Regions from separate parts of the Geobacillus uzenensis genome, predicted to be linked through region 2. Evidence: riboswitches for the same ligand, from Rfam matches in the RefSeq annotation. Region 2 holds a riboswitch; each other region holds the start of a gene.
What was found. A riboswitch is a leader RNA that binds a small molecule or an ion and turns the genes downstream of it on or off. The one in region 2 is predicted to bind thiamine pyrophosphate.

Region 1: another riboswitch for thiamine pyrophosphate. It lies ahead of tenA (thiaminase II); the one in region 2 lies ahead of B9L21_RS06040 (long-chain fatty acid--CoA ligase).
Region 3: another riboswitch for thiamine pyrophosphate. It lies ahead of thiC (phosphomethylpyrimidine synthase ThiC); the one in region 2 lies ahead of B9L21_RS06040 (long-chain fatty acid--CoA ligase).

The regions. Positions count from the first base shown of each region.
Region 1 covers NZ_NEWL01000008.1:66,187-73,835, reverse strand. The annotation lists gene B9L21_RS13010 (YfiT family bacillithiol transferase) at 1-360, shown strand, start outside; gene B9L21_RS13005 (MFS transporter) at 501-1,706, shown strand; gene B9L21_RS13000 (class I SAM-dependent rRNA methyltransferase) at 1,730-2,914, opposite strand; TPP riboswitch at 3,062-3,169, shown strand; gene tenA (thiaminase II) at 3,278-3,961, shown strand; gene B9L21_RS12990 (ECF transporter S component) at 3,995-4,585, shown strand; gene B9L21_RS12985 (ABC transporter ATP-binding protein) at 4,601-6,055, shown strand; gene B9L21_RS12980 (energy-coupling factor transporter transmembrane component T family protein) at 6,052-6,834, shown strand; gene tenI (thiazole tautomerase TenI) at 6,851-7,462, shown strand; gene thiO (glycine oxidase ThiO) at 7,459-7,649, shown strand, end outside.
Region 2 covers NZ_NEWL01000005.1:140,068-147,716, forward strand. The annotation lists gene B9L21_RS06035 (tetratricopeptide repeat protein) at 1-2,127, shown strand, start outside; TPP riboswitch at 2,388-2,497, shown strand; gene B9L21_RS06040 (long-chain fatty acid--CoA ligase) at 2,570-3,655, shown strand; gene B9L21_RS06045 (acyl-CoA reductase) at 3,652-5,103, shown strand; gene B9L21_RS06050 (ABC transporter ATP-binding protein) at 5,118-5,864, shown strand; gene B9L21_RS06055 (ABC transporter permease) at 5,861-6,616, shown strand; gene B9L21_RS06060 (ABC transporter substrate-binding protein) at 6,613-7,647, shown strand.
Region 3 covers NZ_NEWL01000009.1:80,699-88,347, forward strand. The annotation lists gene thiC (phosphomethylpyrimidine synthase ThiC) at 1-1,673, opposite strand, end outside; TPP riboswitch at 1,828-1,941, opposite strand; gene B9L21_RS13885 (methyl-accepting chemotaxis protein) at 2,046-3,299, opposite strand; gene B9L21_RS13890 (M14 family zinc carboxypeptidase) at 3,508-5,892, shown strand; gene B9L21_RS13895 (IucA/IucC family protein) at 6,124-7,649, shown strand, end outside.

The DNA.
Region 1 (7,649 bases), on a different contig from region 2:
TGGACTGTGGCCCAAGTCGTCCACCATTTGGCTGACGCAAGCATGAACGCATTTTTGCGCACAAAATGGGGCTTGACAGAGGATACGCCGGTCATTAAGCCGTTTGAAGAAAGTGAATGGGCAAAAACGGCCGACGCCCGCTCGCTGCCGATCGAACCGTCGTTACGGCTGCTTGACGGACTGCACGCACGATGGGCAGCGCTGCTTGAGTCAATGACGGAAGCGGATTTCCACCGCCTTGTTCGCCCGGAAGGGGCGAAACAAACGATGCCGTTGTACGTATTGACGGCATTGTACACATGGCATGGGAAGCATCATACGGCGCAAATTACGGCATTGCGCGAACGGAAAGGATGGTAAAAAGCCGCCAATTCGGCGGCTTTTTACATTTACATAAAAAATATGGATGAAAAACATTTTGGTTAAACAGAAGCATACAGTTATGTTATACTGACAAATATTAAGGGACACGAAATACATATTTCATAAGGGGGATCGGCATGAATGCGCAACAAAAGCAAGTTGTTGCGGAACAAAAAGAAAAAATTTGGACGCACAATTTTGTTTTAATTTGCTTAGCTAACTTTTTCATCTTTCTCGGATTTCAAATGACGCTGCCGACATTGCCGCTGTTTGTCGAACATTTAGGCGGCAATGATCAGTTAATTGGCCTTGTTGTCGGAGTGTTTACGTTTTCGGCGCTCATCGTCCGGCCATTCGCTGGCCATGCGCTTGAGACGCGGGGGCGGCGGTTTGTGTTTTTGCTCGGTTTGGTGATTTTCGTCGTTTCGGTCGGCTCGTACAGCTTCATCTCGAGCATTTTTCTTCTCTTTTTGATGCGGGTCGTCCAAGGGATCGGCTGGGGGTTTTCGACAACGGCATCCGGCACGGTGGCGACAGACATCATCCCGGCGAACCGCCGCGGGGAAGGGATGGGGTATTACGGGCTGTCAGGGAACATCGCCCTTGCCTTTGGACCGTCGCTCGGACTCGTGTTGGCAGCCGCCATTCCGTACAGCCACTTATTTATGATTTGTGCGGCGCTCGGTGTGGCCTCCTTGTTGTTTGCCGCTGTGATTACATATAAAAAAGCGGAGGCGGGACATGGCCAGAGGGTGAACAAATGGGATCTTTACGAAAAGACGGCTTTGATTCCATCGGTGTTGCTCTTCTTTTTAACGGTGACGTTTGGCGGCATCGCCTCGTTTTTGCCCTTATATACAGCGCAAAAACAGATCGGAGGCTTGCAGCTTTACTTTTTGCTTTACGCGCTCGCTTTAATGGTCACGCGGGCGTTCGCTGGTCAGCTGTATGACCGGAAAGGTCATCGGGCTGTCTTTCTTCCCGGCGCTGGGCTCATTTTGCTGGCGATGCTTATGCTCGCCTGGCTGCCGGGGGAATGGGCGTTATTGGCTGCGGCAGTGCTGTACGGTTTTGGGTTTGGCATGGTGCAGCCAGGGCTGCAGGCATGGTCGGTGGAGCGGGCGCCTGTTCACCGGAAAGGGATGGCGAACGCGACGTTTTTCTCGTTTTTTGATTTAGGCGTCGGCATCGGAGCCATCGTCTTTGGGCAAATCAGCCATTGGTTCGGCTACCCGAGCATTTATCTAGCTGCCGCCGGTTCGGTGTTTGTTTCAATGCTCGTTTATTTGAGCGTGTTGCGCAAAGAACAGCCGCTTCGCCCGAGACAAGAAAGAAACGCTTAAGGCTTGCCCTTAAGCGTTTTTCTTTAACGCCGCGAATGCACTTCATAAATGGCGAATTTTAAATAGTCGCCTTCATCGGCAGCGAGCAACTTCGGATGGTCATAGCCGGCGCCGTTCCAGTACACTTGGCGAAGCACTTTTTTGGCGTCAAACGCTGCATCGGCGACCATCTCTTCGAACATGTGCGGACGGACATGGTACGAGCAGCTCGAAGTGACAAAAAAGCCGCCGTCCTTGACGAGCTTTAATCCGTTTAAGTTAATGTCTTTATAGCCGCGCAGCGCTTTCGGGACCGCATGGGCTGACTTGGCAAACGCCGGCGGGTCGATGATGACGACATCCCACTGCTTGCCGGCGCGCACCGATTCGCGCAAATAGTCAAAGGCGTTGGCGACGACAAAGTCGACGTTTGAAAAGCCGTTTAAGGCTGCGTTTCGTTTCGCCGTTTCAATCGCATGCTCGGAAATGTCGACGGCGGTGACGTGCTTTGCCCCATACAGACAAGCGTTTAACGTAAATGAACCGGTATGGGTGAAGCAGTCAAGCACCGTTGTTTCCGGACCGATGAGCGGGCGGAGGGCGGCGCGGTTTTGCCGTTGGTCGAAGAAAAAGCCGGTTTTTTGACCGCCTTCAATATCGACCATATATTTGACGCCGTTTTCCTCGATTTCGATTTCCGTTTCCGCTTCTCCGTACCAAAAGCCTTTTTCTTGTTCGAGCCCCTCAAGCTCCCGAACGTACACATCGTTGCGCAAGTAAATGGCTCTTGGCGCGAACACGTCAAGCAAACCGCGCAAAATCCAGTCTTTGCGCTTTTCCATCCCCAGCGCCAAAATTTGCACAGCGAGAACGTCCTCGTATTTATCGACGATAAGCCCCGGCAGAAAATCGGCCTCTCCATAGATGGCGCGGCAAGAGCGGACGCCGGGGATCATCCGTTCGCGGTATGCCCATGCCTGGCGGATGCGCTCGATAAAAAACCGCTCATCCAATTCGTCATCGGGGTTTTGCGTCAGCACGCGCACGATGATTTGCGAGGCCGGGTTGATGTACCCTTTCGCCAGCCAATAGCCTTGATGGTTATAGACGTCAACGAAGTCGCCCGGCGTGATGTCGCCCTCGATGCGGTCGACTTCGCTTTGGAAAATCCACGGATGACCTTGTTCAAGCCGTTTTTTTCGCTGCCGTTTTAAAATGACTTTTGCCATGTAGTTCCACTCCCATTCGATAGTGAGTCGTTGCGTTTTAATCATAGCGAATCGCGGTGGGCGACGCAACGCAGGACGGAAAAAAAGGTTGACAACCGCCGTTGCCGTGATATGATAAATGTAAACAGAACAATGGCATCATGACGGAACATCCACTAGGGGGGCCTTTAGAAAGGCTGAGATCAAAGTGTGCCTTTGAGACCCTTAGCACCTGATCTGGGTAATACCAGCGTAGGGAAGTGGAGAGGAGCTATGCATAGGCGACGATGGCTTTGCCTTGCGACATTGTAGGCTCACGCCGCTTTCTTTACGCTAGTCGGTAAAGGAAGCGGCGTTTTTATTTTGCAAAAAGGGGGAGGAAGAATGTCTTTTGCCAAGCGAGTGCGCGAAGCCGCCGACCCGATCTGGCAGGCGAGTTTTCGCCATTCGTTCGTTCAAGAGCTCGGCCAAGGAACGCTCGAGCGCGAAAAATTTCGCTATTATGTGATGCAAGATGCGTATTACTTGCGCCATTTCGCCCGCGTGCAGGCGATCGGGGCGGCAAAGGCGCCGGATTTGGCCTCGACCGCTCGGCTGGCGCATCATGCGCAAAGCACATGCGAGGCGGAGTTGTCGCTGCATGAAACGTTCGCCGAGCTGCTCAACATTACTGAAGAGGAGCGGGCAGCATTTGTTCCCGCACCGACGGCGTACGCCTATACTTCTCATATGTACCGTGCTGCGTATGAAGGGCACTTAGGGGACGTCATCGCTGCCATTTTGCCTTGCTATTGGCTGTACTATGAAATTGGCGAACGATTGAAAACGTGCCAACCGAATGACCCGATTTACGAAAAATGGATCGGTGCATACAGTTCTGATTGGTTCCGTTCGCTTGTTGAAGAGCAGATCGCCCGGCTTGATGTCATCGCTGCCGCTGTCACAGAAGAGGATCGGCGCCGGATGGAACAGCATTTTTTGATCAGCAGCGAATATGAGTATGAGTTTTGGGACATGGCGTACCGGCTCGAACGATGGCGGTCCGTCAGGCCGGCGGTGAACGAGTGACGTACGGTTCAATCATGGAAGGAGAGGCATGCGATGGAGAAGACAACCAAAGGATTGAAGTTGGCTGACATTTTGACGACGATTGTAATTGCGGTCGTGTTTGGCGTCATTTACAAAGTATGGGGGCCATTATATGAAGTGGTGAAAGTGTTCGGGTTTCATGCGGATCAATTGATTTACGGCATGTGGTTTATTGCTTCTTCGCTCGCCTATTTGCTCATCCGCAAGCCGGGGGTGGCGTTGCTTGCCGAAATGGCGGCTTCGTCCGGCGAGCTGATCATGGGGTCGCAATGGGGGCTTGAAGTGCTCATTTATGGATTCATTCAAGGGCTGTTTGCCGAGCTCGTGTTTGCGGCGTTCCGCTATCGGCGGTTTGACGTGCTCGTCGTATCGCTAAGCGCGGTCGGCGCGACGGTCGGTTCGCTCATCATGGACTTTTACAAAGGGTACATTGAGGCGTTGGCCCCTTGGAACATGGCGCTTTTTTTGCTGGCGCGCTTTGCCGGCGCCATCCTCATTGCCGGCGTGTTCGCTGTCTCGTTGGCCAAGGCGCTTGAGAAAACCGGGGTGACGCAAATGTGGCGTCCGGCTTCAAAGGAAGATTATGATGCGCTTAACCGGTGAGGCGGCGGGGAAATGATGGGACATGTGATTGCGATCGATCAACTGCGCCTCAAATTTCCCGGACATCATGAGCTGTTGTTTCGCGACTTCTCGCTGTCGATTGCCGCCGGGGAGAAAGTGCTCCTTCTCGGCCCGTCGGGATGCGGCAAATCGACGTTGCTGCAAGTGATGGCCGGCATCATTCCGAATTCGATCGATGTGCCGATGAAGGCGGAGCATCTCGAGCTGCCTAAACGGTGGGGCTACGTGTTTCAAGACCCGGATGCGCAATTTTGCATGCCGTACGCCGATGAGGAAATCGCGTTTGCTCTTGAAAATAGAGGTGTGCCGCGCGAGGAGATGCCTGCCCGCATCCGCGCGCTGTTGGATCAAGTCGGCTTGGCAATCGCGCCGCATACGGATATCCATACTCTCTCCGGCGGGATGAAACAGCGGCTGGCGCTCGCATCTGTACTCGCACTTGAGCCGGACGTCCTGTTTTTGGATGAGCCGACGGCGCTGCTTGATGAGGAAGGGACGAAGGCGGTGTGGCAAACGGTCAAGAAGGTGGGCCGCGATAAAACGGTCGTCATCGTCGAACATAAAATCGATCATGTCCTTGACTTTGTCGACCGGATTATCCTGCTCGGCCGCGATGGGCAAGTGATGGCTGACGGAAAGGCGGGGGGGATATTTTCTGAATATAAAGACGTCATGAGCACCGAAGGCATTTGGCATCCAGGCGTTTGGGAGGAATATGACCGGAGGGCGCAGCGGCGGAAGTGGTGGGAAGGAGAGGAACTCCTTTGCCTCCGCGATTTTCGCGGCTTTCGCAACCGGGAAGTGAAAATCAACGTCCCTGAAACGACGGTGCGCGCAGGCGAATGGATTGCCGTCACCGGGCGAAACGGCGCCGGCAAGAGCACGCTTTTGCATGCGCTCATGCAGCTTATCCGTACACAAGGAGACTATCAGCTGTTAGGGGAGGATGTCAAGCAGCGGCAGCCGTTGCACCGTTACATCGCTTTTGTGTTTCAAAATCCGGAGTTTCAGTTCGTCACGCATTCCGTACGCGATGAGCTCGCCTATTCGCTCCGGCTCGAGGGGCGTTCAACGGAGGAAACGGAAGAAACGGTCGCCCGTCTTTTGCGCGAATTTGACCTTGCCAAGCTGCAAGATATGCATCCGTACCAGCTGTCAGTCGGCCAAAAGCGGCGATTGAGCGTGGCTGCTTCAATCGTTGCCGGCCAGCGCCTCTTTTTGCTTGATGAACCGACATTTGGACAGGATGCGAAAAGCACGTTCGCTTTGCTCGAAATGCTTGAGTCGTACCGTGAACAAGGGGCAGCGATTGTGATGGTTACTCACGATGAACAAATCGTCCGCCGCTTTGCGACGAGGCGTTGGGTGATTGAAGACGGAGCGCTTGTTCGGGACGAGCGGTTAGACATCAGGCGGCTGGCGCTCGCCGAAGGGGGAGCGGGACGGTGAAATGGGAGATTCATCGCCGCGAGACATGGCTTTATGAGACGAACCCGAGCTTGAAATTGATCGTGCTCGTTGTTCTCTTTTTTGCCGTTTTGTTTATGCATAATCCGAACGTGCTCATCAATTTTTCTCTTGCCCTTTTTGTTTTGTTTTGCTTTGCGACCGGCTATCCTGCGAATGTGCTTGCCTGGCTGTTTTTGCCGTTCTTTCTCATCTTTGTTTCCACCGCCTCATCGATGATGATGTTTGGTGAGGGAACGACGACATGGTTTCGCTGGGGGCTCATCCATGTTACGGAAGAGAGCTTTTGGCGCGGCGTGCATCTTGGATTCCGCGCTTTGGCGCTCGGGCTGTTGGGATTGATTTTTTCTTTGACGACCCGGCCGGTGCACCTGTTTTATTCGCTTATGCAGCAGCTGAAGCTCAAGCCGAAATATGCGTACAGCTTTTTAGCGGCCGTCCGTTTGCTGCCGATGATGATGGAGGAGTTTCAAACCGTGCACTATGCTTTGAAGGTGCGCGGCGTCCCAAGCCGCGGCGGGCTTAGCAAGGTGAAGCGCTATGCCATCCCGCTTTTGTCGCAAAGCATCCGCCGCGCCCAGCGCATCGCGGTGGCGATGGAGGCGAAACAATTTTCCGGCAGCGGTCCGCGCACGTTTTACTATGAAATCGGGTTTAGCAAATACGATGTACTGTTTGTTGTTTTGTTTGCCATGTTGGCGTTTGCTTCTTATTATGTCGGCATTCATTATCCGTATCTTTCGATCAACGATGTACGGTAGAAAGAAAGGGATCGCGATGGGAATGCTTCATTTCGTTTCGACCGGTCGGCAGACGGCCGATGAGTTCGCTGCCATTTGTCAGCACATCCATCCGTACGCCGACGCCATTCATATTCGTGAAAAAGAGAAAACGGCGCGCGAGGTTGCCGCGTTTGTCACCGCGCTGCTTCGCGCCGGAGTGCCGCCAAAAAAAATCATCGTCAACGACCGGGTCGATGTTGCCGCTGTGTACGGCGTCCACGGCGTGCAACTCGCCTATCATAGCCTGCCGGTGCGCGCTGTCCGCCGTTCGTTCCCTAGTTTGGCAGTCGGCTGCTCGGTGCATGGATTGGCGGAGGCGAGGCAGGCGGAAGAAGATGGAGCCCACTTTTGTTTATTCGGCCATGTTTTTCCAAGCAGCAGCAAGCCCGGGTTGCCGCCGCGCGGCGTGGACTCGCTCAAAGAAATAGCCGCTGCTGTACATATTCCCGTCATTGCCATCGGCGGCATCCATGCCGGCAATGCCCGTCAAGCGCTCGAAGCAGGCGCGGCGGGAGTGGCGGTGTTGTCGGCTGTCTTTTTCGCAGCGGATCCGGTCGGCGAGGCGAAACGGCTTGCTGAATTGGTTAAAGGGGAGGGGATCATATGACGATACATCATTATGACGTCGCGATTGTCGGCGGCGGGGTGATCGGGGCGGCGGTTGCCTTCGAGCTTGCCAAGCGGCAGCACCGCGTCGCGATTTTGGAAAAAGGAACGATGAGCGCCGAGGCGTCGAGCGCGGCCGCTGGCATGCTCGGGGCGCAAGCAGAATTTTCCGCGCCAAGCCCGCTCGT
Region 2 (7,649 bases):
GCGCTGTTGTACGAAACCGATCGGGTAAAATTTGAGCGGTTAGTGCAGGCGTTGTGGAACGGCTATCAAGATAGTGATGTGTATTTTCCGTGGCTGGCGGAATGGAACCGTCTTTACGATGAGCTGGCGATTGGCCGTGATTATGAGTGGAAGCGAATCCCCGCCCTTTTGGCTGGGGCGTATGACGGGTTAGTGAGAGGGCCGTATCGGTTGAAAGAGCTCGTTGAGGTCGTGCCGCCGCTCTTAAAAAGCTGGGTGAATTTGGCCGACGGACGCGGGATGGCGACGGCCGCCGCCGCCTTGTTGGCATGGAGTGAGAAATTCCCGGAAGGCTTTGATGACGAAACGGTGAAAAACGCCGCGAAACAGCTTGTTTGTGCGAATCGGCAATCAGGGGAAGCGGGCGTGGCGCTATTTGAAGAAATGGCCGACTGGGCCGAGGCGCAGCGCGCAGGTTCTCATTTCCGCTTCCGCTGGCTCGTGCGGCAGCTTTCCGATCTGCGGACGCACCGCGTTCTTGTCGCTGGGGCGTCGCGAAACGAGCGCCTGGCGTTTTTGCGCACGGTGGTCGGCGAAGCGGCGTTAGTGGCGCCGTCCGCTCCGGTGCTCGTTTGGAAAAACGGCGGCGAGATCGAAGTGGCGAAAATCAGCGATGAACAGTTTACCGTTTTTGCAAGCATCGATGAGTTTCAACAAGCATCAGGGGGACGGGGAAGCCGCTTTCCTGACGATGCGGTCATCGAGTGCACAGCGCCGCTTTCGCTCGTGCCGCAAGAGGTAGCTTTGCTGGATATCGGGCCGCTTGGCGGACGCGCCTCTTCTGATCATGAGGCGCTTGTGTCGTTCCCGCTCGCCGATAGCATTCTTTTCCTTCTGAACGGCGATGATCCGCTTTCCAGTGTCGATGAACAACTTGTGCTGCAGCTTTGCGAGCGGGCGCCGCACACGCCGATTCACTTTTTGCTTCCTCCGGGCGACGGGATGATCGATGAGCAGGAGGAGTTGCGGATCGCCCGAGAAGTTGAAGCGCACATTCGCACCATCGTTCCCGGGGCGAACGTGATCGTCTATTCACCGCACGCGCCAAGCCGCAAGCAGCAGCAGGCGCTCGTTGACCTGCTTGGCGAAGTGCGCCATCACCGGTCTTCCGTCCGTCGGGAAGAAGCGATATTGGCGACGATTCGCCAATTCATTGCCCATTTGTTCCGGCAGCGGGCTGAGGCGGAAAGCCGGTTGGCGGAGTCGGTCGTGTGGAGAAAGGAAATGGCGGCCAAGCTGAACGGAGCGATTCACCAGCTCGGCGATCAGCAAGAAGAAAAGACGGTGAAAATCGTGAAAGCGTTCCGCGCGGTTTTGGAAGAGACGCGGACGGCCTTGGCAACGGCGATTCCCGACATGTTGCGCAAGTCGGCCGACTTTGTGCGCGAAGACAGCGACTTTGCCCGCCTTCACCTTGAACTGAATGATCAAGTGAACAAACAGCTTCGCGCTTATATCGATGAAGAGGTATTGCCGAAACTGCACCGCGCCTTGGAAGATTGGATTGCTGCGGCAAAAGAGGAATTTGACGAATGTCAGGCGTTTTTATATGAAATGGGTGAAGGGTTTAACGCCATGTTTGGCGAGGAGCGGCTGAAGCTTGAATGTGATTTCCGCATCCTTTCCGATTGGCAGCGTGATATCGACCGGCTTGCAGGCGGGGCGCAAATTGATAAGCTGAACATTTTCCTCCGCCGGACGCCGGGGCAGCTGCTGTTGAAAGGAGCGGGCAAACTGCTTGGCGCCTTTACGCAAAATAAGGCGATGTTGGCGCAAAAGTATAAGCAATTGATCGAAACGCAAGATTACGCCGATGTGGCGGAAACGGTTGCCGAGCAGTTGTTGCTGCCGTTTGAATGGTTTGCCAAATCGCTTGAGCGCGACATCGCCCAGTTTTTCCAAGCACCGTCGGCCGTGTTAAACGAAACGTTGGAACGGCTGGAGCTCGAAATTGCCGCTCAAGAAGGGGAGTTAAAACAGATGCGCACAAATCCGGAGGCGTACCGCGACCCGCTTGTTCTCTTTGGCATCCGTTTGCGGCAGTGCGAGCATCTGGCGCAGGCCGCTTCTGCGGCGGTTCGGGTATAGAAAAAATCGGCCGGACATCGGCCGATTTTTCTTCCTTTCAGACAGGTGAAGCAAGAACGGAGGACAACGACCACCGATGGAAGGGCATCGTTTTGCTTTAGGCGAAGACGAGCAAGAACGGTTGCGGTTTTCTTATCGTGCCGCGAATGCCGCTGGCTCTTGCTATACGTAGACGTTGATACGAAGGGATGGGGGATGCTTCCATCGCTTTTTTTCTTGCATTCTTTTTTTCTAAAGAGTAGACTTTGATTGTAAAAACATAATATGTTTACGGGAGCTTGTGGAATCAGGCTGAGAGTACGGCTAATCCGCCGTTGACCGTTTGAACCTGTTGGATAATGCCAGCGCAGGGAAAGAGAGTATACATAAGCACTTTGCCTGCGTGCAAAGTGCTTTTTGGCATGGATCGAAAGGCGCGATCGAGCGGAAAGGGTGGGGAAAGATGACACAACAAGAAATGATCGAAAGCTTGCTTCAGTTGATCAATAAAGAAACGTCCACAGAGGAAGAATTCAATGAGCATGCGCTCATGTTATTTGCCTATCAATATGAAAACAATGTTCCGTATCGTACATATTGCATGCAAAAAGGAAAAACGGCAAGAACGGTGAAAACATGGCGGGACATTCCGGCTGTGCCGATTAACGCCTTTAAAGAATTAACGTTAAGTTGTGTTCCTCCCGAACAGGCTGAACGCGTGTTTATGACGAGCGGCACGACGCAAGGAGTGCGCGGGAAACATTACCACCCGGCGTTAAGCGTGTACGATCAGTCAATGATCGTCAATTTTCAAAAGCGGTTCATGAAAGAGCGCAACAAAATCAAAATGGGTATTCTTTTTCCGACAGAAGACGAGCTGCCGAACTCTTCGCTCGCCCATTATTTAGCGCTCGCTGTCAATGTGTTTGGCACGGAAGACAGCCGGTATTTTGTCAACCGGGATGGCCTTGACATCGACCGGCTTCTTGCTGAGCTGGAACAGGCGGAACAGTCAGGTGAGCCGTACGCCCTGCTAGGCGCTTCGTTTAGCTTCGTTCATTTGTTTGAGGAGCTCGCCAAACGCGGCAAAACGTTCCGCTTGCCGGAAGGGAGCCGGATTCTTGATACGGGCGGCTTTAAAAATCAGTCGCGGGAAATGGACTTGGACGAGTTTTACGACACGCTGTCTTCGTTCCTTGGCGTCCCGCGCCGCGAGTGCATCAACATGTATGGGATGACCGAGCTGAGCACGCAATTTTATGATGACGGAAATGAGACCGTTCCGTCGGTGAAATCGGGACCGCATTGGATTCGCACAAGGGTGATCCACCCGTTAACCGGAGAAGAGATGCCGAAAGGAGAACGCGGCGTCCTCGTTCATTGCGACCTCGGCAACTTTAACTCGGTAACGACGATTTTGACGGAAGATACGGGCGTGGAAACAGACGGCGGGTTCTTATTGCTCGGCCGGGTGCAAGGGGCGGAAGCGAAAGGCTGTTCGATCGCGGTCGAAGAATTCATCCGCGCGGCAAAGGGGACATCCGAATGAGAGAATATGCCGGCTATCTCCCCTACATCGGGGATGAACCGATTGAAACACGTGTGTTAACGTTTGAAAAAAACGGAGAAAGAGTCGAAGTGGAAGTTCCTCTTTTAACGGTCGAGCAGCTGAACAAAGTGATGGGAAAAGTGAAACAAGCCAGCGCCCAGTTTCTCAAATCGCTTTCGGTGACGGAGATCATCGACTTGCTTGACCGAGTGATGGCACAGCTGTTGGACCGCCGCCATCCGTACCGGCAAAAGGCGGAACAAGTGCTGCCGATTGTGACGGGCTATGATGAAGAAATGGTCCGTTTAGGGTTGACCTCGTATTTCAAAACGTTCCGCAAGCCGCAGCTGCAGCGGTTTCTTGTGGAGGACTTGGAAAATCCGTTGCTTCTTGACGATTTTCAACCGCGGGCCAAAGGCGGCTTTTCCAAAGCAGTCGGCCCGGATGTCATCGTTCACGTTTGGGCGGGAAACGTGCCGGCGCTGCCGTTATGGAGCCTTATTTCCGGGTTGTTGGTGAAGTCGGGGAACATCGGGAAAGTGTCGAGCGCCGAGCCGTTATTTGCCGGTTGGTTTGCCCGCTTGTTAGTGGAGGTGGAGCCAAAATTGGCCGATTGCCTCGCTGTTGTTTGGTGGAAAGGCGGGGATATCGAGAGGGAGCGCGCCGTGTTTGGGCAAGCTGACGTTGTTGTCGGCTATGGAAGCAACGCGTCGCTCGAAGAGATGCAGCGCCGCCTTCCGGTGACGGTCCGATTCTTGCCGTTTGGGCATAAAGTGAGTTTCGGCCTCGTTTCCCGTTCCTGTCTTGATGCGCGCAAGGCGTGGCAGGCCGCCCACCAAGCGGCGCTCGATATCGTGCGCTATGACCAGCAAGGGTGTTATTCGCCCCATCTGTTTTACGTGCAAACCGGCGGAAGCGTGTCGCCAAAAGAGTTTGCCCGCTATGTCGCCCACGAGCTGAACTGTTTTGCGAAACGGTTTCCGCGGCGTCCTCTTTCCCTTGAGGAAATGGCGGCGCAAGCAAGTTGGCGGCAGCGCGAAGAATTGGGCGTGCTGGCGAACAAGGAAAAGGAAGTGCTCGGAAACGAAGCAGGAGACTGGACAGTTGTTTACGAACCGGAACGCCGGGAGTTTGCCGCGAGTTGCCTAAACCGGGCAGTGAAAATCGTCGCCTTTGATGACATTTCACAAGTGATTGCAGAAATCGCCCCGTATCGGGCATTGTTGCAGACGGCGGGGGTGGCTGCCTCGCCAAAAGAGCTGTTCGAATGGGCGGAGCAGTTAGGAAAGGCGGGTGTCACCCGCATTACAGCGCTCGGGCATATGACGTCCCCTGAAGCGGGCTGGCATCATGATGGGCGCTTTAATTTGCGCGATCTTGTGCAAATGGTCGACATTGAATCAGCGGCTGAAGCATATGCGGAACAGTTCGCTCCTTATGTCGATTAAGGAGGAAAATAGGGATGAGCTTTTTGCAGCTAGACCGTGTGACGTATCGTTACCAAGGGTTGACACCGGTGATCGACGGGGTCAGTTGGACGATCAATGAAGGGGAATTCCATTGCCTCGTCGGGAAAAGCGGCTGCGGCAAGACGACGTTGTTAAAGCTTGCGGCCGGCCTGTTGCAACCGGATGAAGGGGCCGTTTATTTGCGAGGCGAAAAAGTGACGAAACCTTCCTCTTCGATCGGCTATGTTTTTCAAGCGCCGACGTTGCTTGAATGGAAGCGGGTCATCGATAATGTTTTGCTGCCGATCTCGCTCAAACGAAAACCGGCGAAGGAAGATTACGAGTTGGCGCACGATTTGCTCGAGCGGGTCGGGTTGTCCGCCTACCGCGACCATTACCCGGCTCAACTGTCCGGCGGCCAGCAAAGCCGGGTGGCCATGGCCAGAGCCCTCATTCAACGGCCGGCGCTTTTGTTTTTGGACGAGCCGTTTGCGGCATTGGACGCCATTACGCGCGAAGAATTGCAAGCTGACTTGTTGACGCTTTGCCGGCTGCAAAACACAAGCGTCTTGTTCATTACCCACGATATTGCTGAGGCCGTATATTTAGCGGATCGCATCGCTGTCATGGCCGCCGGGAAGATTGTCTATGCGCTCGACGTCGACCTTCCGAAACCGCGAACGTTAGAAATGCGCTATGAGCCGCGATTTAACGAGCTTAGTTTTCACGTGCGGCAGGCGATGGAGGGGGTGAAGCGATGAATCGGGCGCCCGTTTATTCGCTAGTCTTGTTTGTTGCGCTTCTTCTCGGATGGGAGCTGGCCGCTAGGCAAATGTCGGAGCTCGTCCTGCCGGCGCCGTCGGTCGTCGCCGCGACACTTTTTGATGGCATAAGGACCGGCTATTTTTGGCCGCACATCGTTCGGACAAGCTTGGAAGTGTTGCTTGGCCTTGGCTTAGGAAGCGGCCTTGGCCTCATCGTCGGCATTCTCATGGGGGAAATTGAATTTTTGCGCAACTTGTTCTTCCCGTACGTCGTCGCCAGCCAGGCCGTGCCGAAACTCGCCTTGGCGCCGTTGTTTATTCTTTGGTTTGGTTTCGGCATGACGTCGAAAGTGGTCATTACGGCCTTGATTTGTTTTTTCCCTTTGCTTGAAAATACGGTGACGGCGATTCAATATACGGATCGGAACAAACTCGAACTGTTTCGCGTGTTAGGCGCGACGCGCTGGCAAACGCTCATTCATTTGAAACTTCCCGCCGGGCTGCCGCATATTTTCGCCGGTTTTCGCGTGGCCGTCGTCTTGGCGGTCGTCGGGGCGGTCGTCGGCGAATTTATCGGCGCCAGCGAAGGGCTGGGAGCGATGATTATTGCTTCCCAAGGAATGATGGACACCCCGCTTATGTTTTCCGTCTTGCTTTTATTGACGCTGTTGGGCATGGCACTCTACCAAATCGTTCATTTCTTTGAAAAACGATTAGCAAAACCATATGAAAAGGAGACAAGAAAATGAGACGAAAAACGATGGTCACCGTATGGCTGCTAGCCATCGCTTTGTTCTTAGCCGCTTGCGGTGCGGCCGGGCAGAAACAGGAGGAGGCGGGCCGAACGACGGGAAAGGCGAAAGAAGAAAAAACAGAACAGCTGCGTGTGGCCCTTTGGAGCCAGCCGATCACCGAGCAAACGAACTTGCTGGCGGAAAAAGAAAAAGGCTTTTTTAAAGAAAAAGGCTTGAACGTGACGCTCATTCCTGGCGCCGGCGGCGGCGATGCGATCAAAAACATTCTTTCCGGACAAGCCGATATCGCTTTTACGGATCCCGGTTCACTGTTTTTTGCGTTAGATAAAGGAGCGAAATTAAAAGTCATTTACAATATTTATCCGCAAAACGTCTTCAACGTCGTCTCGTTAAAAGACAAACAAATCACGAAACCGGAAGACTTGAAAGGAAAGAAAATCGGCGTGTACAGCTTATCGAGCGGAACGCGGCAAAACTTATTAGTGCTGTTGCATCAAGCCGGGCTTTCGGAAAACGATGTGACGATTGTCGAAACCGGTTTGTTAAACTTTGCCCCGCTTATGCAAGGGCAAGTTGATGCGACAGCGGCGACCGATACCGGGCTTGTGATGGCGAAGGAAAAAGGATTAGGGGACGTCAACGTCATTGAAGTGAAAAACTATCTCAATATCCCGAGCGACGTCTTTGTCGTTACCGAGAAGACGTACAACGAGAAAAAAGAGTTGTTGCAAAAGTTTTTAGAAGCGTATCGAAACAGCGCCCAATGGATGATCGACCACCCGGAGGAAGCGGCGTCGTTAGCCGTCAAATACGCCATCGATGGCAAGGACGAGCAACGCAACTTACAAATCATCCAGTTGCGAAATGCGTCGAGCGTTTCGCCATTGACGGAAGAAAAAGGGTTAGGGGCGCTTGATGTAAACGTGCTGCAACAAGCTGCGAACACGTACAAAACGTTAGGCTTAATCAAAAACGACATCCACATGGCGGAAGTTGTCACGAATGAGTTGCTTCCAAAACAATAACG
Region 3 (7,649 bases), on a different contig from region 2:
CCGCCGCGCACAAATTCGTCCGCCTTTTCTTTCATTCCTTCTTCTTTGATTTTCCGTTGCAGCTCGTGCGAGATGTTCATTGAACAAAATTTCGGTCCGCACATCGAACAAAAGTGGGCGGTTTTCGCCGCCTCAGCCGGCAATGTTTCATCATGGTATTCCCGGGCCCGCTCCGGATCGAGCGATAAGTGGAACTGATCGTTCCAGCGAAACTCAAAGCGCGCTTTTGAGAGCGCATCGTCGCGCTGCTGGGCAGCCGGATGCCCTTTCGCCAAGTCAGCGGCGTGGGCGGCAATTTTATACGTAACGACTCCGGCGCGCACGTCCTCTTTATTGGGCAACCCTAAATGTTCTTTCGGCGTCACATAGCAAAGCATGGCCGTCCCGTAGGCGCCGATGATCGCGGCGCCAATCGCTGATGTAATGTGGTCGTATCCCGGCGCGATGTCGGTGACAAGCGGCCCTAACGTGTAAAACGGCGCTCCATGGCAAAGCTCTTGTTCCCGCTCGACGTTTTCGCGGATTTTCTGCATCGGAATATGCCCCGGCCCTTCGATCATCACTTGCACGTCATGCTCCCAGGCGATGTTCGTCAGCTCGCCGAGCGTCTCAAGTTCGGCAAACTGCGCTTCGTCGTTTGCATCGGCAATGGAACCCGGACGCAGGCCGTCACCGAGCGAAATGGCAACATCGTATTGTTTTAAAATCTCGCATATTTCTTCAAAATGCGTATACAAGAAGTTTTCTTGATGGTGAGCCAAACACCATTGGGCGATGATCGAGCCGCCGCGCGAGACGATGCCAGTCGTCCGGTTGACGGTGAGCGGAATGTAATGCAGCCGCACGCCGGCATGGATCGTCATGTAGTCGACCCCTTGTTCAGCCTGCTCAATCAACGTCTCGCGATACACGTCCCATGTCAACTTCTCCGGCACGCCGCCCACTTTCTCAAGCGCTTGGTAAATCGGCACTGTTCCGATGGGAACCGGCGAATTGCGGAGAATATATTCACGCGTTTCGTGAATGTGTTTGCCGGTCGACAAATCCATCACTGTATCGGCGCCCCAGCGCACCGCCCAGAGCAGTTTTTCCACCTCATTCTCAATCGAGGAAGAAACGGCCGAGTTGCCGATATTGGCGTTAATTTTCACATGAAAACGGCGGCCAATAATCATCGGTTCGCTTTCTGGATGATTAATATTCACAGGAATGATCGCTCGGCCGGCAGCAACCTCCTGGCGAACGATTTCCGCATCAATTTGCTCGCGAATCGCGACAAATTCCATTTCCGGTGTAATGATTCCCTTTTTGGCGTAATGCATTTGCGTTACCACTTTTCCCGGCTTCGCCCGCAGCGGACGGCGCGCAAACGGAAGCGACAACGCACGGCTGCTGGTTGCCTGCGGCTCCGTTTCTTCGACATCGCCGCGCTCAACAATCCAGTTGCGGCGTAGAAGCGGCAATCCTTTTTCTACATTCGGTTCAAAATTAGGATCCGTGTACGGACCGGTTGTATCATAAACGCGCACCGGCTTGTTTTCCACCTCTCCTTGCGGCGTTTTCGTCGGCGACAACGCGATTTCCCTCATCGGCACGCGCACGTCCGGACGCGATCCTTCGATGTACACCTTTCGGCTGGCTGGAAACGACATAAACGAGCGGATGTTCTCCATGCGGCTTTCCTCCTTTGAAATGGTGGTTGAGACCTGCAGCCGCACCAGCAAAAGAGAGGCAAAAACGGGGGATATTTACGCAAAAACGGGTTCCGCAAAACGAACGGAACCCGATCAAGGCAAAAAGACCAAATGAACAACCCAAGCGTCCATCTGTTCCCGCTGCCTGCTTCCCTACGCTGGCATGACCCAGATCAGGTTCAAAGGGTCAAAGAACTTCATCGCGTTCTTTTCTCAGCCCGGCTCCCGGACTCCCCTAGCAGATGAGCGTATAACCATGATGACTGACTTTTTTTATTTTACTGCACAATAGGCCAATGCGCAAACCATTTTGTTCCATGCCACAGCTTTACAAACACACTTTTTCTCTACTCATACTGAAAATTGCTTTAGCATCACCCGCATCTCGTCCGCCATCTGGCCGAGCGATGTCGACGAAGAGGCGATTTCTTCGACCGAGGCCATTTGTTCTTGGGTTGCCGCCGATACATTGGCAGCGCTAGCAGCTGACTGTTCAACGATTTGGGTCATCTGTCGGAGCGCCTCATCCACCTGGCGGGCATGGCCCGTCATTTGTTCAATCGCGGACGATACTTGTCGAATTTGTTCGCTTACTTGACCGACCGCCTCGCGAATATCAGCAAACGACTGACCGGCGACAGCGACGACGTCCAACCCTTGCGTCACCTCAGCAACGACCCGCTCTGTGGAGGAAATCGCCAACTTCGTCTCTTCTTGAATGTAGCCAATGAGATCGGAAATTTGCTGCGCTGAACGTGCGGACTGTTCCGCCAATTTCCGCACCTCGTCCGCGACAACAGCAAACCCTTTCCCTTGCTCGCCGGCGCGCGCCGCTTCAATCGCCGCATTGAGCGCCAGCAAATTCGTCTGTGACGCAATGCCCGTGATCGCTTCCGTAATTTGCCCGATCTCATTCGAGCGCTCCCCGAGCCCTTTGACAACTTGGCCGAGCGCTTGAACGTGGTCGTAAATGAATTGCATTTGCTCAGCCATTTGCGTCACGGACTGCTTGCCGGCTTCCGCTTTCACCGCCGTTTCTTGGGCGCTGTGAGCCACTTCTTTCGTATGACGGGCAACGTCAACGAGCGTTTGGGAAATGTCATTGACCGATGCCGCTGTGCCACGGGCCGCATCCGCCTGCTCTTCCGCATGGGCAGCGAGCCTTTCCATCGTTGCCGCAATTTGTTCTGTCGCTCCCGTCGTCTGCTCGGCGACGGTGGCTAGCTGGCCGGAAAACTGCGACACTTCGTCAGCATGGTGTTGAATGCGGCCGATCACCTTTTGCCAAGCGTCCGCCATATCGTTCAATGATGCGGCAATCGGCCGCAGCTGCTGCACGCTGTCCAGCGGCACGCGCACCGTTAAGTCCCCGCCTGTCATCTTGTCTAAATATTTGTTAATGACGGCAATCGGAGCAACAAACCGTCGGTAATTGAGCGTTGCTGAAATGAAACCGACAATCGCGCCAAATAGCAATGTAGCGGCCAATGTCCACCAAAACGCCGCCCCGCGAATGCTGTTGGCCAGGCATATCGCAAGGCCGATCGCCGCCGTTCCCGGGATGACGACGAACATCGTGCGAATGATATAACTCATGAACGACAAACTGTTTTCCCCCTTTTCTATCGTCAAAAAACTTTTTACTATTCCTATCGCATGGACATATTCGCCAGCACACATGTATTTTCCTTCTTTAGTGCCCTCTCCGATAGCCTGAAATAAAATTTCTATTGCCAGCAAAAAGGAATTGCATTAAAATAACGATTGTCTTATAAATATTCATTTGCTAGATCAATAGAATGGAGGATCATTCATGGATAAAAAGAAAATGATCGGCGGCGCGCTTGCCGTTGGTTTGCTGGCCTTTTCCCCTTGGACAGCTGCGCAAGCCGGACCGGTCAAATGGACGAACGTCAATGCGTTTGAAGAACAAAACGGAAGCTTGTTTAACCAAGAAAACTATGACTTTGTCAAGTTTTCGCAAATCGGCGCCAAACTGAACGAAATTGAAAAGCGGTCGAACCGCGTCAAGGTGGAAGTGAGAGGAACATCAGTGAACGGTTATCCGCTTTATGTCGTCACGATTGCCGACCCGTCGACGCGCGGCAAATTCGGCAAAATTCAGGCGCTCCGGAAGCAAATGTTCAAAAATCCGGGCAAAGCGCAAGAATGGGTGGCGAACAACGAAGACTTCAAAGTGCCGATTATGATCAACGGTTCAATCCATGGAACTGAATTTGTCGGCACGGACGCCATTCTTCAACTGATTGAACGGTTCGCCACACAAAACGATCACGTGACGAAACAAATTTTAGCGAACACCGTCCTCATTTTTAACGTCGTGCAAAACCCGGATGGACGCGTGCAGGCGACGCGGTTTAACGGCGTGGGAATCGACTTGAACCGCGATTTTATCACCCAGTCGCAACCGGAAACACGGGAAACCGTAGAATTAATCAAAGAATGGAATCCCATGGTCTTCCTTGATACGCATGGGTATGTCAAAAACTATGGGCCGAACCTGCAAGGGCTGATCGAGCCTTGCACGCCGCCGCATAACCCGAACTATGAATATGATTTGTACATCAAATGGGCGCTCGAGCAGGCAAAAGCGATGGAAGCGGAAATTCTGGCCGACAAAGCCTCTTATCAAGGCGAACTGTACAAATCGATGGAAGGCGTCTATATTCCGTATCGAGACGACGCGGCCGGCTGGGATGACTATCCGCCGATTTTCACGCCTATGTACGCCATGTACCATGGCGCTTACGGTCACACGCTCGAAGCGCCAACTAACGATTGGGACGGCGTTCGTTGGCAATACAACGCGATTATGGGCGCGTTGAAATTCGCTGTTGAACATAAGCAAGAAATGATCGCCGACCAAATTGAAATGTTTAAACGTGGAATTACATTCAGCCATCCGCATCATCCGGAAGGCTTTTTCCCGAACGCCTATATTTTGCCGGTCGATGAAACTGATCCGACCGTCACCTTAAAAGCGGTGGAACATCTGCTCCGCAATGACATTGAAGTGAAACAGGCGGCGCAGCCGTTTACCGTAGGCGGGACAACGTATCCGAAAGGGACGTACATCGTTCCGATGGACCAGGCAAAAGCGGGCTTAGCCAACACAATGCTTTGGGATGGCGAAGACATTACGGACGATACGCCGGCGATGTATGACATCTCGGCATGGAGTTTGCCGGAATTATGGGGATTTGCGGCCATCCCTGTTAACGAGAAGGTGAACGTCCCAGCGACAAACGTAGGAAACGTCCAAGTGCAAGGGTCGTTAACCGGGAAAGGCCCGTACCTCATTCCGAACAGCTCGGTCAGCGCCGTCCGTCTCGTGAATACGCTGTTGCAACAAGGCATTGCCGTCAAACGCGATGAGCGCGGAAACTTCTATGTGGAAGCGCCGGCCAACCGCATCGCAGCAGCGGTGAAAGAATCGGGACTGCATATTTCTACCGCCGCTGTTCCGGCTGATGCCGAACCGATTACAAGCGTCCGCATCGCCCTATTGAAGGACGGCGGGATGAATAAACAGCAATCCCATTCCGGCACGAAGCTGGCGCTGCAGCGCCTCGGCTTCCAAGTGACTGAATTGACGCCTGTCGAAGTGGCCGCAAACGGTCTTGACGGATTTGACGTCTTTATTTACAGCGGCACGGAAAACTTGATTTCTTTCAAATTGAGTGCCGCCAATAAAGAGTTTGGCTTGCAAAGCGCAGAGCAGTACAACGCCTTCAAAGCCAACGTCACCGCATTTGTCCAACATGGCGGCAAATATATCGCTGTCGGCGCTGGGGCGTCAAGAGCGACCTACACGCTCGGCCTCACCGATGACACGGTTCATATCGGCGGCTCAAACAGCAACGGCATCGTCCGCGTCAACTACAGCGGCACAGGGACAACCGTCGGCTACGGCCAAGACGACATCGGCTTTGTGTACCGCCCGGTATGGTATACAAATACGGGCAATGATATCATCGAAGCGACATTTATGAACGATTCAGGCTTCTTCGTCGCCGGGCATTGGAAAAACCGCGATGCTGCCCAAGGGGCGGCTGTCATTGTCCGCGAACGAAACGCCGACGTCACGTTGATCGGGCTTGAAGCTGGATTCCGTGACCATACCGACTACCTGTTCCGCCTGCTGGCGAACGCCATCTGGGAAAACAAATCGCTATGATCAAAAACGGGGGCTTCGACAATGGGGCCCCCGTTTTCGCTTTTGTTTTGTCCTGCGGCAAAATCGCCTGATGATCGGCCATCCAATCGAACGAACTAGTCGGTTTTTCTTACTGTCCGCTTCCTCCCCTTGTACAGAAGGACCATTTTTTTGTTTCATGTTGAAAATGATAATCATTTGTATTATGATTTTTATCGAAATTGATAATCGTTATCAAATGGAGGGGTTCCCTTGCATTCGATCCACCTCTTTCTTGATGAGGAAGAGAAAACCTATCAGTCTTTACAAACGATTGATCCGTCGCTGGCTCGTTTGTTTTTGTCTATTTTGCCAAATAGCCGGCGGCGCATCGCCGGCCGGCTGCTGCAGGCGCTCATTCGCGAACGGCTCATTCCCCCTGACCGGGTCATCTGGAAGCGCGCCGGGGAAGAATGGGAACTTTTCATCCCCCTTTCCGGGACAAAACAGATCAACGCGGCAGTAGCCGAACGGTTCAGCCTCGGTCAATTTGTCACTGTGCATCTTTGGCTGCTCGACGGAAAGGAGCGAACCCCCCTCTCCTCTCCTTTGGAGCTGCTCGAGCTTCTTCGGAGCGAAGGGCTCATCGGTTCCGCGCCAAACTGGAGCGGATTTTGCGCCGAAATCGCCAACAGCGTTGTGAACGATGCGCTCGCCTTAGCCGCGGCCGAGCGGCGAAGAAGCCGGCGGCGCGACGCCTACGGGAAGTGCTCCTCTTCGCTCGAGTGGGTGCGCGCTCAGCGGCGCCCGTTCAGTCCGCTCGTCTTTTATGAACAGTCGGTCATTGACGGACATACGCTGCATCCGTGCGCCAAAACAAGGCTTGGCTTCAGCGTCCAAGATATGATTGAGTATTCGCCGGAATGGGAAGCCACTGTCTCTCTCCCCTTGCTGGCGGTGCATCGCAGCCATTGCCGCTTTGTTTCCTTTTCCTACGGACGGATGGCAGATTGGGTTTACGAACAAGATGAAACGTTGCAGTCCGTTGTACAAAACACGTTGCGGGCATACGGCCTGTCTGAATGCGAATACGACGTCATCCCTGTTCATCCATGGCAATGGAAACACGTCATCCAACAGCGCTTCCAACAAGAGCTGGCCGCACAAACCATCGTTCCGATCGATGGCGGCATACTGCCTGCTTATCCGCTCGTTTCCGTGCGGACGTTTATGATCCCCAGCGCTTCCGGCGATCATTTGAAAACGCCGGTCAACGTGCAAATGACAAGCGCCATCCGCACCGTATCCCCGGCGGCGGCAGCCAATGGGCCGCGATTATCGGCATGGCTGGCCGATGTACTCACAAACGAACGGCTCGCCCCCCGCTTTCGGATCGTCAGTGAAAAGGCAGGCATCTGCTTCTTGCCTCGCGGCCGAACGGACGAGGAGACGGCGGCCCTTGGCAAACAGCTCTCGGCCATCGTCCGGGACAATCCGGAACGCGGACTGGCTGAAGGGGAGATCGCGCTGCCGGCCGTGGCGCTTCTTTCCCCGTCTTTCCTAAGCAACAAACCCGTGGCGGCCGAACTTGTCGAGGAATATGCGGAAGATCAAGCGGCAAGCTCCATGCATGAAGCGGCTTTGTCATTTTTTCGTCAATATGCGGAAACGCTCATTCCGCCGCTGCTCGTTCTTTTATGCAAGTACGGAATCAGTCTCGAAGCCCACTTGCAAAACAGCGTCCCTGTCTTTCGCCGCGGTGTGCCTCAGGCGATGCATATTCGCGATTTAGGGGGCAT